One region of the Sporosarcina sp. P29 genome, then DNA from elsewhere that is predicted to be linked to it. Evidence: riboswitches for the same ligand, from Rfam matches in the RefSeq annotation. Region 1 holds a riboswitch; the other holds the start of a gene.
What was found. Region 1 has a riboswitch for cobalamin ahead of CSV68_RS14475 (ABC transporter substrate-binding protein). Riboswitches for the same ligand answer to the same signal wherever they lie in the genome.
Positions count from the first base shown of each region.

Region 2: it holds a riboswitch for cobalamin, as region 1 does, so the genes downstream of both, metE (5-methyltetrahydropteroyltriglutamate--homocysteine S-methyltransferase) here and CSV68_RS14475 (ABC transporter substrate-binding protein) in region 1, are expected to answer to the same signal.

Region 1 is NZ_PDYX01000023.1:30,603-39,635, forward strand. Features, by position in the region: gene CSV68_RS14465 (adenosylcobinamide amidohydrolase) at 1-1,111, opposite strand, end outside; gene CSV68_RS14470 (FecCD family ABC transporter permease) at 1,114-2,106, opposite strand; gene CSV68_RS14475 (ABC transporter substrate-binding protein) at 2,099-3,085, opposite strand; cobalamin riboswitch at 3,226-3,352, opposite strand; gene argS (arginine--tRNA ligase) at 4,022-5,689, opposite strand; gene CSV68_RS14485 (YwiB family protein) at 5,686-6,102, opposite strand; gene CSV68_RS14490 (transglycosylase domain-containing protein) at 6,261-8,315, shown strand; gene CSV68_RS17085 (hypothetical protein) at 8,491-8,712, opposite strand; gene CSV68_RS14495 (YwhD family protein) at 8,977-9,033, opposite strand, start outside.
Region 2 is NZ_PDYX01000001.1:328,050-337,082, reverse strand. Features, by position in the region: gene CSV68_RS01580 (bifunctional 3,4-dihydroxy-2-butanone-4-phosphate synthase/GTP cyclohydrolase II) at 1-927, shown strand, start outside; gene ribH (6,7-dimethyl-8-ribityllumazine synthase) at 940-1,407, shown strand; gene metE (5-methyltetrahydropteroyltriglutamate--homocysteine S-methyltransferase) at 1,722-4,016, opposite strand; cobalamin riboswitch at 4,165-4,297, opposite strand; gene CSV68_RS01565 (malate synthase G) at 4,688-6,877, shown strand; gene CSV68_RS01560 (hydrolase) at 7,016-7,555, shown strand; gene CSV68_RS01555 (SLOG family protein) at 7,603-8,160, opposite strand; gene CSV68_RS01550 (acyl-CoA dehydrogenase family protein) at 8,157-9,033, opposite strand, start outside.

The sequences.
Region 1 (9,033 bases):
CAACACCTGCTGTCACCGCCACGACAATCGAGCCGAATTCTCCTTCGTATTCCTCCACTTCAACATGCTCCGGACTAACGGCAGTCATCATGGCGACGGTATCTGTCAGATGATAACCTAGCGCACGCAAGTAATCCATGTTCTCTTTTTGTACATCATCGATCATATAATCCGCACGCACACCACGATTGACGAACGTCCGGTACCAGCCAAGTCCTGCATTATGAACTGCGGAAGAAATCGTCTTCAGTGGTTGGCTTGATTGCAACAATACGTGATCTTGCTGAATCGATACGTCTGCTTTTTTTACACAAAACCGTTCTACCTTTTCTTGTAAGTTCGGCAATAGCGTCATTTGAGGCTTCGGCATTTCAGGATGGGGCTGTGTTTTGACGCGCGCGTTGTACACATGATGGATTTCTTGCTCGAGTACGACATCTTGCGGCGTGCCAATGGATGCTACTTCCCCGTTCTTCAACAGCAACAAACGATCACAATAGAGAGCGGCCAGATTGATGTCGTGAAATACTGAGATGACCGTGATCCCCTTCTGTCGCGCTTGATTGCGTATCGTATCGAGCAATTGCTGCTGATGCGCGATATCGAGATGGTTCGTTGGTTCATCCAATAATAAAATAGGTGCTTGCTGGGCGAGTGCCTGCGCAACGAATACGCGTTGTTGCTCGCCTCCTGATAATAATTCAATCGCGGTATTTTCATATCGCGTGACACCTGTATGGTTCATCGCTTCCTGCACTGCTTGCTCGTCCAACTCCGACCAACTCGAGAAAATCCCCGATTGATACGGGTAACGACCAAGTGCGACGGTGTCTTTAACGCTATGGGAAAAGGCATGCGCATGAAGCTGTGGCAAGACGGCCACTTGTTGTGCGAACTGCTTCTGGGTATAGGCGCCAGAAGGTTTACCTGCAATCATCACTTTACCGCTTTGTTTCGGCAAAATCCCCGAGATGATTTTCAGTAACGTAGATTTCCCGCTACCATTCGGCCCTAAAATCCCGAGAACTTCTCCTTTTTCCACGTGGAACGACACATTTCGCACAATCGGTTCCTTGCCGTAGCCTCCCGATAAATTGTCCACTTGCAACATCTTCACATCGCTCCTTTTCTACGTTGTTTGTAAAAGATATAGGCAAACACCGGAGCGCCAATGAATGCTGTAATGACACCGACCGGTAATTCAGCCGGCGTAATAATAGTTCGTGCTACGAGATCGCAAATGATCAATAACGATGCACCGTTAAATAACGATAAAGGCAATACGTGACGGTGATCGGAGCCCCATAACATGCGTGTCATATGAGGGACAACTAGGCCGACGAAGCCGATTGTTCCAGATACAGCAACAGCAGAACCTGTTAATACCGAACCACCTAGCAAAATCATTAATTTACGCTGTTTGACATTAACTCCGAGATGATGCGCACGTTCTTCACCGAATAATAAAGCGTTCAATTCGCGGCGATTGAGCCACAGCATGAATGAGCCGATAATGAAAAACGGTAGGACCATTACAATATAATTCCAGCCACGCATCGATACGCTACCGAGCAACCAACCGACAATCTGACGGAGTTCTTCTTGCGTTAGCGCGATCATTAGCGACAGCACGGAGCCGAGAAATGAACCAAAAATAATTCCTGTTAAAATAATCGTTTCCATTTTCATGGACCGGTCGACCAGTCGAGCAAAACCGATTACTAGAAACATCGTCAATGCGGCACCAATCATACTAAATACAGGTAAGGTGAATGCGCCAAGAACCGGTAACGAAATACCAAAAAAGAGTGTGATCACGGCGCCGACAGAGGCACCGGATGACACTCCGAGGGTGTAAGGATCAGCTAATGGGTTTTTCAATAGCCCCTGGAAAGCGGCTCCTGAAATAGCCAGTGATGCACCGACGATTCCTGCCAGCAACACACGTGGCATACGGATCTTCCACAAAATATTACTTGCAGTCGCATCCGATTGATTCCATAGCGTCTCTATTGGTATTTTTACTGTACCGATCGATACGCCGAGCCAGATCGCCACAAGCAATGTGGCAATCGACACGACATAGGCGAGAGCGGTTTTATTCACCGAATACCTCAGGATAGACTGCTTTCGCAAACAGCTCTAATCCATCAGCCAAACGTGGACCTGTACGGCTTGTGATATCTTCATCCAGTTGAATGACTTGATCTTCTTTGATCGCAGTCACCGCATCAAACCCGTCACGCGTTTTAATATTTTCTACGACGTTCGGAATATAGCTATACATAGCCAAAATCACATCCGGATTTTCATCGACAATCGTTTCAGGGCTGATCATAATCCAGCCTTCTTCTGTGACGATGTTTTCAGCGTGGATCATATCCAAGAATTGCTGAGGGAATGTTCCTGTTCCTGGTGTATAGATTTCAGGTGCATCAGAGTTTTCAACAAACACGCGCTTCTTGTCTGTGATGTCTGCTGCTTTCTTTTCGATATCCGCAATTTTTGTCTTCATATCTTCAACGATTTGATTCGCTTCCACATTTTTGTCCATGACTTGACCAATCAGTTCAATCGTTTCATATGTCTCTTCAAAAGTTCCTGCATTCGGTACGACGATTACCGGGATGCCTGCGTCACGAATTTGTTTCAAACCTTCTTCATTCGAACCCATCATCATTTCATGTGCGAATACCGCTTCTGGCTGCAATGAAATGACTTTTTCTACGTTGACCGTAAAGTCCCCTACTGTATCAAGCTCCGTGACTTCTTCAGGAAAATCATCGTTTTCTGTTACTGCGATAACTTGATCCCCTGCATCAATACCGAATAAAATTTCCGTGTTGCTTGGAATTAATGAAATGACAGTTTCCGGCGCTTGCTCAAATGTAATTTCTTCGTCCGTTGCATCTGTCAACGTGTATGGATAACTCGTTGTATCCGCTGATTGTTGTTCTGTTTTCGATTCTTCGCCAGACTGATTTTCATCTGCCGGTGTTTCTTCTTTTTTACTGTCGCTTCCGCATGCTGCGAGTAGTAGTACCGCGAGCATTGCTGTCAGCATCAGTTGCCAAAACTTCTTCATGTGTGTTCCTCCTCTAATATATGTGGTGCATTACGCAAGCCGCAGACATGAAAAAAGCCTCCGATAGTTCGAAGGATTAAGTGGGATGAAATCAGCGCATGATTTCTTCCACTGTACCTATCCTCGTAGGTTGCTGCGGAACTTCATTTTCTAAAAAGGCAGGTGACCTGGCTTGTGCATGGCACTTACAGTGGCGGGACCGCATCGGATTTGAACCGATTTCGCATTTCATCTCAAGTTTCGAGAACCTTTTCAGAAGATATGTAATTATGACTTATTATAGCGATAATAGCGGTGGTTGTACAGGGGATAGGGAGAGATTGAAACGTGTTTGGGAGTGAGGCTCCAGCAGGGGGACGCTTTCCTGAGGGGCCGCGATGAACCAACCAGTTCGTTGCACTCTCTTTGGTTGTCTCATCTGTCGACCTGATCCTCTGGGAGTCGCCCCCTGCTTCCGCCTCACTCCCTACTTTTTGTTGTGTTGACAGGTTTAACCGCTTTTAAATTGTTGATGCGTCTAGGGTCATTGGAACTTTTTGGACATATTCATTTTTTCAACAAGATAAGTACGCAACGCATCAATTACATCCCCTTCTCGATATGACAAGAAAACACGAGGTGTGCCCTTGAACTTCACTTTCACACTCAAGAAAGGACACCAGTGAAGTGAAGCGAAGTGAGAGCCGTTACGGAGGACGGCTTTTGCGAGTAAAAGCGAAGCGTTAGGAGCACATCTTTGTACTTGAGGCGGCGACTCGGGGAGGATCAGCTCGACAGGCTAGACAACCGAAGGAAGCACAGCGACCTGGTTGGCTTGCCGCGAGCCCTCCCGAACGCGTCCGCCTGGAACGCAGCGAAACGTTGCTCTTCCACTTCCCCTCAAAAAGCGAAAACAAAAAAGCCAAGCAGTAATCCCGCTTGGCCACTTTCAATATATTACATTCTTTCAGGTGCTTCGACGCCTACCAATTTCAACGCATTCGCAATCGTCGTTTTCGTTGCTGTAATTAAAGCCAAGCGTGCTTCGGAAAGATCCTTGTTCTCAGGATCCAACACTTTGTTCGCATTATAGAAACTATGGAAGCTAGCTGCTAGCTCTTGAATATACGTCGTCACACGGTGTGGTGCGCGCATGCGAGCTGAGTCGCTAATTAGTTTCGGGAAGTCTCCGAGTTTCTTTAGTAGCTCTAGCTCTTTCTCGTCTTGCAATAGCGTGACGTTTTCTGTTGATGCTTCTACGTTCTGCTCTTTCGCCTGACGCAAGATCGAGCAAATACGCGCGTGCGCATATTGTGCGTAGTAGACAGGGTTTTCATTGGATTTGGATACTGCCAAATCTAAATCGAAGTCCATTTGTGCGTCGCCTGAGCGCATCGCGAAGAAATAACGTACAGCGTCTAGGCCGACTTCTTCTACGAGTTCACGTAGTGTGACGGCTTTTCCTGTGCGCTTGCTCATCTTGAACTTTTCTCCGTCTTTATAAAGCTGAACCATTTGCGCCACTTCTACTTCAAGCGTATCGCGGTCATAACCAAGTGCCTGGATTGCCGCTTTCATACGTGGAATATATCCGTGGTGGTCTGCTCCCCAAATATTGATGAGTTTATCGAATCCGCGACTCAGTTTATCTTGGTGATAGGCGATGTCTGGTGTTAAATACGTAAATGAACCGTCTTGTTTGATCAGTACACGGTCTTTGTCGTCGCCAAATGTAGTGGAACGGAACCAAGTGGCACCGTCTTCTTCATAGACGTGACCATTTTCACGAAGTTTATTGAGCGCGACTTCGATCTTGCCATTGTTATATAAAGACGTTTCCGAGAACCAGTGATCGAAATGAACGCGGAAGTCCGTTAAGTCTTTCTTTAGTTTATCCAATTCGATATTCAAGCCGTGTTCGCGGAAAAATGCAAGTCGCTCTTCTTCTGGAACATCGACATACTTGTCGCCGTATTGTTCGACGAGGCCTTTTGCAATCGTGATAATGTCTGCACCACGATAGCCATCTTCAGGCATTTCTTTTTCTAATCCAAGCGCTTCGAAATACCGAACGTCAATAGATAACGCTAAGTTATTTATTTGATTACCCGCATCATTGATGTAGTATTCGCGCGCTACGTCATAGCCAGCTTTGTCGAGAATATTACATAATGAATCTCCAAGGGAAGCGCCGCGTGCGTGCCCTAAGTGCAAGTCTCCTGTTGGATTCGCTGAGACGAATTCAACTTGGATTCTCTGTTGCTGTCCGCTGTCTGAACGTCCGTAGTCTGCTCCTTGGTCCAGGACAGATTTTACGATATCTCCAAGACTGTCTGTTTTCAAACGGATATTGAGGAAACCAGGTCCAGCAATTTCAATGGAGTCGATTGCGGTGTTCGTCGTATCCAAGTTCTCTAGAATACTTTCCGCAATTGCACGTGGTGGTTTTTTCGCTAGTTTCGTCAACTGCATCGCAATGTTCGCTGCATAGTCTCCATTTTCTTTACTTCTTGGTGATTCCAGTTTGATTTCTGGAATATCTGCACCTTCGACTAGTTGTGCTTTTTCAATCGCTTGGTGCAATGCTTCTTTAATCTCATGTTGAATCTGCTCTACTGCATTCATTGTGTTACCTCCGAGTAGGTTATTGTCAAATGGTATTTCCCTAATAAACTGTCGTCTGAATGTAAGTCGTACGCTACCGTAAAGCGTCCAGGTACCCACTCCAGTTGATTCGTACGAACGGCTAAATCCATAACCGCAGGGCCATTTCCGTATGTGCCAAAACGAACATCGTCTTGTCTGAACGGCAATCGCATCTGCACGCCGCCCTTACGCATGATGAAAGCATCTTCGGCATGTAATTTCACGGTCGTTCGAACTGCTGGCATTCCTTCTAATCGTTCTTCAAACAATAAGTAGGCCTGCCCTTTTTTCTCAATGATTTCTCCAGTCGCTTGCATCGTATGCGTTTCTGCTTGCTGTTCTGGATGTTGAATAACGGAACGGAGCTGAACTTGCATTTTTGGCGCTTCCATTCGTTCACCGCCTTAAGTAAATAGATTCACTCATTATACACTTCTTCCGGCACTAGTTTCAATGTTACACGTCTAAACTTTTCCTGTGAGCCGTTTAATCCGGCCATAACCGTCCCATACTGTCAAAAGATACTGAATGGAACGGGATGTGATGAGCAATGAAACGTACCGATTATATAAAGTCCACCAATCGAAAAAAGTGGAAAAAGATTGCATTATCCCTGTCGATCACGTCCATAGCCGCGATCGTAACGGTCTTAATCGCCCTTCGAATATATGCTCAAGTACTTGGCGCTCCTTCATTGAGCGTACCAAAGGCTTCATTGTTCCTCGATCATAGCGGGCATCAGATCGGGGATCATTTTTCACAACATAGACGTTATTGGATGAAGCTATCCGATATGTCCCCTTTTCTTTCGGACGCTTTCGTAGCAACCGAAGATAAGCAATTTTATTCGCATAATGGATTTGATTATAAACGAATTGCGGGTGCAGTTCTGAAAGACGTAAAAACGATGAGTAAGGCGCAAGGTGCGAGTACGATTACTATGCAATATGCGCGGAATTTGTATTTGACGCACGAAAAGTCTTGGACACGGAAAATCCATGAGGCGCTGTTTGCCTATCGACTGGAAATTTTCTATGACAAGGATACGATTTTGGAAGGTTATTTAAATACTGTCTACTTTGGCCATGGAATGTACGGCGTGGAAGCGGCTAGTCGATTTTATTTCTCCAAAGCCGCGAAAGAGCTGACATTGGAAGAAGCCGCTACGATTGCAGCTATCGCAAAAGGACCTTCCATTTATTCACCTCTAGATAACCCAGAGAATTCACGCAACCGCCAACTTCTCGTACTCGATCAAATGGAGGAATATGATTATATTTCAACTGCGCAAAAGGAACGCGCGGTGGAAGAACGTATCGTATTGCAGACAGAGAGTTGGAAAGACATGAAGCAAGTGGCACCTTACTTTTTGGATGCTGCGTGGCAACAGGCGGAAGACATCCTTGCTTCGAAAGGCCGAGTACCTGCGGAAGGTGGCTGGCAAATCCGAACGACGTTGAATCAGCAGCACCAACAAGCAGCTGAACAAGCCATCCAACAAGCAATGCCTGCAAATGATCTGCAAGTTGGATTCATTTCCATGGCTGCAGACACCGGATTTGTCACGTCGATGGTCGGTGGAGTGGATTTTGGCGATAGTTCCTTTAACCGTGTGACTCAAGCGAAACGTCAGCCAGGATCTGCAATGAAGCCGATTCTCTATGCAGCAGCGCTGGAAAAAGGGATGAACCCCTTAACGTTCATGACAGCCGAAAAGACGCTGTTTACGTATGATGATGGTCGTTCGACCTATGAGCCGAGCAATATTAACGGAGAGTTTGCGGCGAAACCGATTTCATTAGCACAAGCAATTGCGATTTCGGATAATATTTACGCAGTCAAAACGCTTGAGCAAGTCGGTTACAAGCCGTATACGAAAATGGCGCAGCGACTTGGCATTGATGTCGCATTTCCTGAATCCCCTGCGGTCGCGCTTGGAACTTCCGATGTGACACTGTTCGAGATGACGACAGCATATAACCGCATTGCGTCAAAAGGAAAACAAGTCGAGCCTCAAATGATTCTATCGATTACAGATGCGAACGGAAAACTGATCTATGAGCATCCTTCGAAGAAACCGAAGCAAGCAATGTCGGAACAAGACGCGTTTGTGCTGACGCATTTAATGACTGGAATGTTTGACCCTGTCTTCAATGATTATTTAACTTCTACAGGTTTGTCGATGCGCCCAAAACAAACGCGGCCCTACGCGGCAAAGTCTGGAACGACGATATCGGATCAGTATTTGATTGGATTCTCGCCCACATTAACAGCGGGCATCTGGACAGGCTTCGATCGCGGCAAACAACTGGAGGATTTAGAAGATAAAACAGTCTCGAAAAAAGTCTGGATTGATTTCATGGAGGCTGCGCATGAAGGAACGGCGCCACAACCATTCCTTCCCCCTTCTGGTGTCCAAAGCGTCGTTGTCGATATCGAAACTGGCGGAATTGCGGTCAATGAATGCACGAAGCAGCGATTGGTCTATGTGAAGGATAAAGATGTCCCGAAAAAGTTATGTACGGATCGCTCGTTGCGAGAACAAAATTCAGGAGAAGAGCAAAATTCTAAAATGGATTTATTCCCGTTTTCGTTTTTTGAGTAATGTGGAGTGATTTGGTTTTTTCGAGTTATGAGCGGGTGAGCGGCGGGATTGATCGCATACCCCGTAATTATGAGCGGATACAGACCAAGATAGAGCGGACATTTCTCCTCATAGAGCGGTCGTGCATCAACAATGAGCGAGTACACGAAATATTGAGCGCATAGGCAATTGAGCACTAGAGGCAGACGACAATGAGCGGAAGGCTGCTTGCATAGAGCGGATAGCCGTCCCGATTGAGCGGATAACGACGAACTATGAGCACGTTGCCAGGGTGATTGAGCGGATTCGTCTCGAGATAGAGCGCTTGACCACTCGCATTGAGCAACCAGCCGTCGCGATTGAGCGAATAGACACGAACTATAAGCGCCACAAATAAAGTGAATCCAAAAATCCCCATTAAAAAAGCCTCGTTCTCCGTATCCGCGGAGAGCGAGGCTTTTTGACCGTTATGCAGGGATCGAATGAATCCGCACTGCTTGGGTTTGTGGTTTCATCAAACGACTGTCTACATAGCGGGTGTCCTAGATTACAGCGCAAAGCTGTATGTTTAGTTTACTTCCTTTGTTGCAGACATTCAACCTCAAAGAGGACGTAATCCAATTTGTCACATTTTTGACGTATTTGACGAGATTTATACTTTTCAATGATGTTCTTTTACGTCTTACTCCGTACGCAAACCTTCGTGTAATTCAGGTGTACTACGTTCCCACAGTTCTGC
Region 2 (9,033 bases), on a different contig from region 1:
CACAACTCTACGCATACCGGAATCAGTGCATTTGAACGAGCAGATACAATCGTAAAAATGATGGAAACGAATGCAACAGCAGGCGAATTCAAACGTCCGGGGCATATATTTCCACTTGTAGCGAAGTCAGGTGGTGTACTAGAACGTACAGGACATACTGAAGCTGCAGTAGATTTGGCGCGATTGGCAGGCAGCGCGTCGGCCGGTGTAATTTGTGAAATCATGAGTGAGGACGGAACGATGGCGCGTGTACCGGAGTTACGTCAGATGGCGCAAGAGCTAGATTTGAAACTAATCACCATTCAAGACCTCATTCATTATCGTCTACAGCGAGAGCAATTAGTCATTCGTGAAGCAGAGATTAAGTTGCCGACAGATTATGGCGAGTTCCGTATGGTTGGCTATACCGAAACCTTGACAGGAAAAGAACATGTTGCATTAGTAAAAGGTGATGTTACGACGCTAGAACCGGTCCTAGTTAGAGTTCATTCAGAATGTTTAACAGGTGACGTTTTTGGATCATGCCGTTGTGACTGTGGTCCACAACTGCAAGCTGCTCTTTCCCAAATTGAAGAAGAAGGGCGCGGTGTATTGTTGTATATGCGACAAGAGGGCAGAGGTATAGGTTTGATCAATAAACTAAAAGCCTATGAACTGCAAGAACAAGGCTATGACACGGTAGAAGCGAATGAAAAACTTGGGTTTGCTGCTGATTTACGTGATTACGGTATCGGTGCACAAATTCTACGGGAACTTGGTATTACGCAAATGCGTTTGTTAACGAATAATCCAAAGAAAATCGCTGGTTTAAAAGGATATGAATTGGAAGTAGTGGAACGCGTCGCAATCCAGCTACCTTTTAATGAAGCGAATGAAAAGTATTTACACACAAAGGCGGAAAAACTAGGTCATTTATTAACTTTATGAGGAGAGATGAAAATGGGTAATTTATTCGAAGGGCATTTAGTAGGTACGGGTTTAAAGGTAGGCATCGTCGTAGGGCGGTTTAACGAATTCATCACAGGGAAGTTACTTTCAGGTGCACAGGACGCGTTCAAACGTCATGGTGTAGACGAGGCAGATGTAGACATAGCATGGGTGCCAGGCGCATTCGAAATCTCATTGATTGCAAAGAAAATGGCGGATTCGAAAAAGTATGATGCAGTCATTACGCTCGGTACGGTCATTCGTGGTGCAACTCCTCATTTTGACTTTGTTTGTAATGAAGTGGCAAAAGGTGTTTCACAAGCTGGCATGCAATCGGGTGTCCCGGTAATCTTCGGCGTACTCACAACGGATACGATTGAGCAATCAATCGAACGTGCAGGGACTAAGGCGGGGAACAAAGGCTGGGACGCAGCAGTGTCCGCTATTGAGATGGCAAATCTAACGAAGCAGTTTGACTGATTATTAATAAAGTGAAAAGAGGATGTCCTGGAAGTTACTTTACTTCACGGGGCGTCCTCTTTTATACTGTGTAATTCAAATTCATAGTGTGTTAACGAAAGGATTGAAGCTCGAGGTTCCGTTTCAATCCTACTTACCAAGTGAGGGTACTTACATCACCCACTGACATTGCAAGGGGGTGGCGTCTTCTAACTAGTCCCTGTGTAGCGCAAAACCCATCATGAACTCCTATACATGTTGCTCTATATCCATCTCGCTACGAACAAAAGACAGTCCGAGAAATCGTGTTGATTTCTTGAACTGTCTTAAATTCGTTATTTTACCGCTACTACGCCTAACTTTTCTCGTGCCTGTACAGTCGCAATCACCATATTCTTCAATGCTGCAACAGTCTCCTCGCGCTTTCTCGTCTTCAAACCACAATCCGGATTGATCCAGAACTGGTTAGGCTCGAGAACTTCAAGACCTTTGTTGATAATTTCCGTCATCTCTTCGACTGCAGGGACGCGTGGGCTATGGATGTCGTAGACGCCTAGACCGATTCCTTTGTCATAATGATACTCATTGAAAGCCTCGACCAAGTCGCCGTGACTACGTGAAGTTTCGATAGAGATTACGTCTGCATCCAGTGCGCTAATCGCTTCGATAAAGTCGTTGAAATCACAATAACACATATGCGTATGAACTTGCGTCGTATCCTCCACTGAAGCAGTAGATACGCGGAATGCATTAACAGCCCAATCTAGATAGTGTTTCCATTCAGTTTCCTTCAATGGAAGACCTTCGCGAAGTGCTGGCTCGTCGACTTGAATCATATGAATACCAGCTGCCTCAAGCGCTTCAATTTCCTTACGCAAAGCAAGTGCGATTTGGTTTGTCACTTCTTCTCTGGACAGGTCATCACGAACGAATGACCAATTTAAAATGGTTACAGGGCCCGTAAGCATTCCTTTTACTTCATGATCAGTAAGAGATTTCGCGTAAACAGATTCTTCAACAGTCATTGGCTTCGTGAACGCAACATCTCCAAAGATAATTGGTGGCTTAACACAACGTGAACCGTAGGATTGTACCCATGCTTTTTCAGTAAAGACAAAGCCGTCTAACTTTTCACCGAAATATTCCACCATGTCCGTACGTTCAAATTCACCATGCACCAAGACATCAAGTCCCAAGTCCTCTTGAATATCGATCCATTCTTTAATTTCAGCATGAACGAAGTCTTTGTATTGCTGATTCGTAATTTCGCCTTTTCTCCATTTATTCCGTGTAGCCCGTACTTCTGGTGTTTGTGGGAAACTACCGATTGTAGTAGTGGGAAGGAGCGGCAATTGGAATTTTTCCTGTTGCTTTACTTTACGCTCCGCGAAAGGAAGATTCCGCTTACTATCAGAGAGTAGACTTCCGGAAGTCGCTTCACGCACTTCTTTATTATTGCGTGCGGGAAGGGCGTTAAATGCAGTCAATGCTGCTTCACTGTTTTCAAATACATTAGTGAATTTTTCTTTTCCGTATTGTAGAGCTGTTTGAATAGCTTTTATTTCTTGCAACTTCTCGTCGGCGAATGCTAATGCGTTCAAGATAGTTGGATCTAGTTTCTGTTCCGAGCGAGTCGTCACAGGTGAGTGGAGCAAGCTACATGAAGGTTGAATCCACAATTTATCAAGTGAGACTTGCTGATGGATAGTTTCAGCCAATGTTAGTTTTTCATGTAAATTTGATCGCCATACGTTTCGTCCATCTATAATCCCTGCTGCAAGCACTTTGTCTCCAGGGAAACCATATTGCTTCAGATATTCTAAATTTTTCTCGCGTCCGTGGACGAAATCGAGACCGATCGCTGCAACTGGTAACGCGATTGTTTCTGTATAATGTTCTACTGAATCGAAATATGTCTGTAGAAGAATGTTCAGTCCATTCAGATTCTTCGTCAGCTGTGAATAAATTTCTGTAACGGTCTTCATTTCATCTAAGCTAATCGATGTACATAGAATTGGCTCGTCGATTTGAACCCATTGTACACCTTCATCCTGTAATTCCTTTAGTACTCTTTGATAAAGTGGAATCAGTTGTAGGATGATGGATGGTACATCTTTATCTTCAAACCCTTTAGATAATTTAAGTAATGTATAGGGGCCAAGTAGAACAGGTTTACCTTCAATACCTAGTTCTTTCTTTGCTTCACGATAAGCAGCTAGCGGTTTGTTTTCAGTCAGTTCAAAACGCTGACCTTCGTATTCTGGCACGATATAGTGATAGTTCGTATTGAACCATTTTGTCATTTCGGAAGCGACTGCCTCATCATTACCACGAGCCATCGAAAAGTATGTCGAAGTAGAAACTTGTCCGCCTTTCCAGTTATACCGTGAAGGAATAATTCCGAACATCGCAGACGTATCCAGTACGCGATCGTACAATGTAAAGTCGCCTACAGCAATGACATCAACCCCAGCATCTTGCTGTTTCTTCAAGTTCGCTAAGCGAATCTCTTTCGTTGTTTGAAGAAGCTCATCTTCTGAAATCTTCTTTGACCAAAATGCCTCAAGTGCTCGTTTCCATTCACGATTTTCACCTATTACGGGATAGCCCGCTATGCTGCTTTTTACCATGGATAATTTCCCCCTTGAATTTTTTTGCAATAAAAAAACATTTCTAGGGGAAATGTTAGAAATGCGAGTACATATAAAATAACATGCTATAAATAACATGCGTTTATAGACTGCGTCTGTCTAACACTTCCCTATTCACCGTAGGATTAAGCGTCATGAAAAATAGGCAGGTGTCTGGCTGGACGCATCAGCGTCTTCACAGTGGCGGGACCGCTCCGAGAAAAGGATTCCCTTTTAAGAAATGAAAGTATTTTCATTCCACCTACTTTTCAAACTATTCAATTCAGATGATTGTCTCTAAAGCTATCACATGCAAAATAGTGTGTCAACTTGCTAACAGAATTTAATCAAGGCTACTTTTTTAAAAAATAGTGAACTTAAATAATGAAACGGAATAATAGCTCTACTGTTATATAACTGTTGAAAATAGCACGTATTAAATCCAAATAGCAATGATGTGGAAATTTTCACAATTCGGTTGAAAGTATACTAGACTTTAGGTATGATATGTACTAACACGTCTTCAATCGAAGAAGTCATTGGTCTTTTATGTGTCGATTTTTGATCGACAGGCTATGGGGTGTTGCCGAATACTAGACGATGATAGGTGTTCATCGCTATATGTTATACAACAGAATAGCGCAAAAAATATTAAGGGGTGGCTTTTATCCATGACAAACTATGAAAAAGTAGGTAAATTGCAAGTCGCAACAGAACTATATAACTTCGTTAAAGAAGAAGTTCTTCCGGGCTTAGAAATTCAAAATGAACAATTTTGGACAAACTTTGATTCGCTCATTCATGAACTTGCTCCTGAAAACAAAGCGCTATTAGAAAAACGCGATGAATTGCAAAAGACCATTAGCGAATGGCACCAAAATAATAAAGGCGAGATTGATTTCGCTAAATATAAAGAGTTTTTACAAGAGATTGGCTATTTAGAGCCAGTTCCTGAGGACTTCAAAGTGACAACAGCTAACGTTGACAATGAAGTCGCAAACCAAGCAGGCTCACAATTAGTAGTACCGATTGATAATGCTCGTTATGCATTAAATGCAGCGAATGCTAGATGGGGAAGTCTATACGATGCACTTTACGGATCGGATGTAATTAGTGATGAAGCGGGTGCTGAAGCTGGTGTTCAATACAATCCGATTCGTGGACAGAAGGTTATTGATTTTGCCAAGAACTTATTAGATCAAGCAGCACCTTTAGCTGAGGGTTCTCATGCAGACGTAACAGCTTATAAAATTGTAGAAGGTAAACTTCAAGTGACGCTTGAAAGCGGTAACACAGCTCTATTGCAAGATGAGTCCAAGTTCGTTGGATATAACGGCAGTGAAGACGCGCCGACTGCTGTATTGTTAGTGAATAATGGGTTGCATATCGAAATCGCAATCGACAAGAATAATCCAATCGGTAAAAGTGATAAAGCGGGCGTGAAAGATCTAGTACTTGAAGCGGCACTTTCTACGTTGATGGACTGTGAAGATTCGATTGCCGCAGTGGATGCTGAAGATAAAGTTGGCGTATACCGTAACTGGCTTGGTCTAATGAAGGGTGACTTGGAATCTACATTCAAGCGCGGTAGTAAAACAGTTACAAGAAAACTAAATGCCGATCGTACGTATACTGGTGGTGATGGCAAGCAGTTGACGCTGCGTGGTCGTTCATTAATGTTCGTACGTAACGTAGGACACTTAATGACTAACAATGCGATCCTCGACGAAAATGGCAACGAAGTACCTGAAGGCATCTTGGACGGTGTTCTTACATCTTTGATTGCTACGCATAACTTTAAAGAAAACGCAGAGTTTAAAAACTCGCTTCACAAATCCATTTACATCGTAAAGCCGAAAATGCATAGTCCAGCTGAGGCGGCATTTGCAAACAAACTATTTGATCGTATTGAAGATCTACTAGGTGTTGAGCGCAATACGATTAAAATTGGGGTTATGGATGAAGAGCGCAGAATGTCACTGAATCTGAAATCTGCAATTAACGAAGTGAAAGAGCGTATTGCATTTATCAATACTGGATTCCTTGATCGTACAGGTGACGAAATCCATACATCTATGGAAGCAGGCCCAGTCATTCGCAAAGCGGATATGAAGACATCTGAATGGCTATCTTCTTATGAATCTGCAAACGTGGCAGTAGGAATAGGAGCGGGTCTACCTGGACACGCGCAAATTGGTAAAGGAATGTGGGCTATGCCTGACTTAATGGCTGCGATGCTTGAACAGAAAATCGCTCATCCAAAAGCGGGAGCGAGCACTGCATGGGTTCCATCACCAACAGCTGCCATTTTGCATGCATTGCATTACCATGAAGTAAATGTTAAAGAAGTACAAGCCGGAATCGATAGTTCAATTGATTACCGCGATGGTATCCTTGATATTCCATTGGCACCTAATGCGGACTGGTCTGCTGAAGAAGTACAATCGGAACTAGATAACAACGCACAAGGAATCCTAGGTTATGTAGTTCGCTGGATCGACCAAGGAGTAGGGTGTTCAACAGTTCCTGATATCAATGATGTCGGATTAATGGAAGACCGTGCGACATTACGAATTTCGAGTCAGCACATTGCAAACTGGTTACGTCATGGCGTTTGTACGAAAGAACAAGTAGAGGAAACGTTGGAGCGAATGGCAAAAGTAGTGGATCAGCAAAACGCGGATGATGAATTGTATCAGCCGATGGCACCGAACTATGATGATTCCATCGCGTTCCAAGCTGCATCTGACCTGATCTTTAAAGGAGTAGAACAGCCGAGTGGATATACAGAGCCAATCTTGCATGCTCGACGTATTGAAGCGAAAGCAAAAGCAAAACAAAAAGCGACAGTACAAAACTAATAACCATTCCAAACCGACTCTCTTTCACTAACGAAAGAGAGTCGGTTTTTTACGTATCTAAACAGAGATGGATGTTTTCTAATAAATCTGCAAACATGCTATACTAGCAGGAATGTAGAAAAGGGGGTTGAATAAAACGTGTTGCAAACAAATCAAACGGTTTTCGTACTAGTAGATGTTCAAGGAAAGCTCGCACAAATCGTCAATGAAAGTAAGGAATTGCATGATAACCTGGAAAAACTGATTAAAGGATTACAAGTATTGGATGTGCCGATTCTATGGCTAGAACAATACCCTGATGGTCTAGGTCCGACTACTGAAACGTTATCGAACTTGCTTGAAGGCCAGCAACCGATTGCAAAAATGACATTCAGCGCAATGGGTAATGAAGAATTTGTTAATCAACTGGAGAAGCTGGGAAGAAAGCAAGTATTAATTGCGGGAATTGAAACGCATATTTGCGTTTACATGACAGCGGCTGATCTTGTGAAGCATGGCTATGAAGTAGAAGTAGTAGTAGATGCAGTCACTTCCAGAACAGAAGCTAATAAAATGATTGGCTTGCAAAAGATGAAACATCTTGGTGTCTCAGGTACGTGTGTGGAAACAGCTTTGTATGAGTTGCTTGGCAAGGCAGGGACAGATGAATTTAAGCAAGTTTTAAAGGTAATTAAGTAAATTCAAATAGAAAAAGCGAAATGCCGGTTTTGGCATTTCGCTTTTTATTATTCCCATTGTTCTCGCTGTAAATCTTCCGCGATGAGTTGTAAATCATCAGCGGTTATAGACAATAACTCATAGTTGGTTGTCTCGGCTAATTGTACCGCCATTTTTTTAAGGAATTTCGGTGAACCTTCATTTTCTTCATCATATAGAAGTAATAAAGCATCCGAATTTCGAAGTAGAAACTTATTCTTCTCTACAAACTGCCAAGGTGCTTCATACGGTTTGTTGGTCAGGCTCACTGAATAATCTGCAAGTGATATGATTTGTTCATATGTTTCTTGCTTTATTTCATTCCATTTCGACTGTTGATCAAGAAATGGTGTAATGACTGCGTATTGTAAATTCGGGTAGTCTTCTTGCAACTCCCACACACATTCAATAATCCACGTTTCCACTCCAAGCTGTCCACTGACTATAACCCATTCGAGTCCTTGGTCTAGAAGAGATAGCAATTGATCTGTTAACGCTTTTTTGATGATAGGAATACCTTTATGGTCTTCATTGAAAATACCTAATTCATGGGCTTTATAACCGCTCACGAGTAGACGTTTAATCATTGTTGCCCACTAATTGCTGCCTGCGCCAGCTTTGTAATCGTCATGTCATCCATCGGCGGATTGTGAAGACCAGCCCGCACATCGCGATAATATCGTTGAAGGGGATTCGACATTTCCAAACTTTTTGCGCCTACAATCCTCATTGCTAAGTTAACAATTTCTATCGCACTATTCGTTACAATGGATTTAGCTACGCCAAGTTCATTTTGTAAATGAACTCGACGAGCAGGATCATCGTAAATTCTCGCGATATCATAAAGTAAATGACGTGCTTTAATCAGCTCTAAATCCATCTTCCCGATTTGTGTTTGAATACTGAAAAGGGAAGCAATAGGCTCATTGAGGCTGTTTGGCTGATAAGTTGATGCAAAGTGTACCGCGTAATCACGTGCCGCTTGGGCAATTCCCATGTAACATGCGGGAATATGAAGAAGCCAGCCGTTTTGGTTGTTGCCACGTGGTGCTTCATTTACTTCGACTAACTGATCATCCGTTGCTACCACTTGATCTAGTACAAGTGTCTGACTTTCTGTACCGCGCATGGAAATCATATGCCAAGTATCTCTGATGGAAAGTCCCGCTGTATCACTTGGTAACAAGAAAAAACCTGTTTTTTGTTTTTCTTCAATCCAAACAGACACGAGGATATGGGTAAGGGCAGGTGCCATAGTCGTAAATGTCTTTTCGCCTGAAATCATCCATCCGTTATTAGTGCGTACAGCTGTTGTTTGTGGTCGGCCACCACGTGTAGGGCTACCGGTTTGCGCTTCAGTGACGGAGCGATTCACAAGGGCACCTTGCTGAATTGCCTCACTGAACTGAGCTAATTGTTCTTCCGTCCACTTACGATTCTCATACAGTTCCCCAACGACT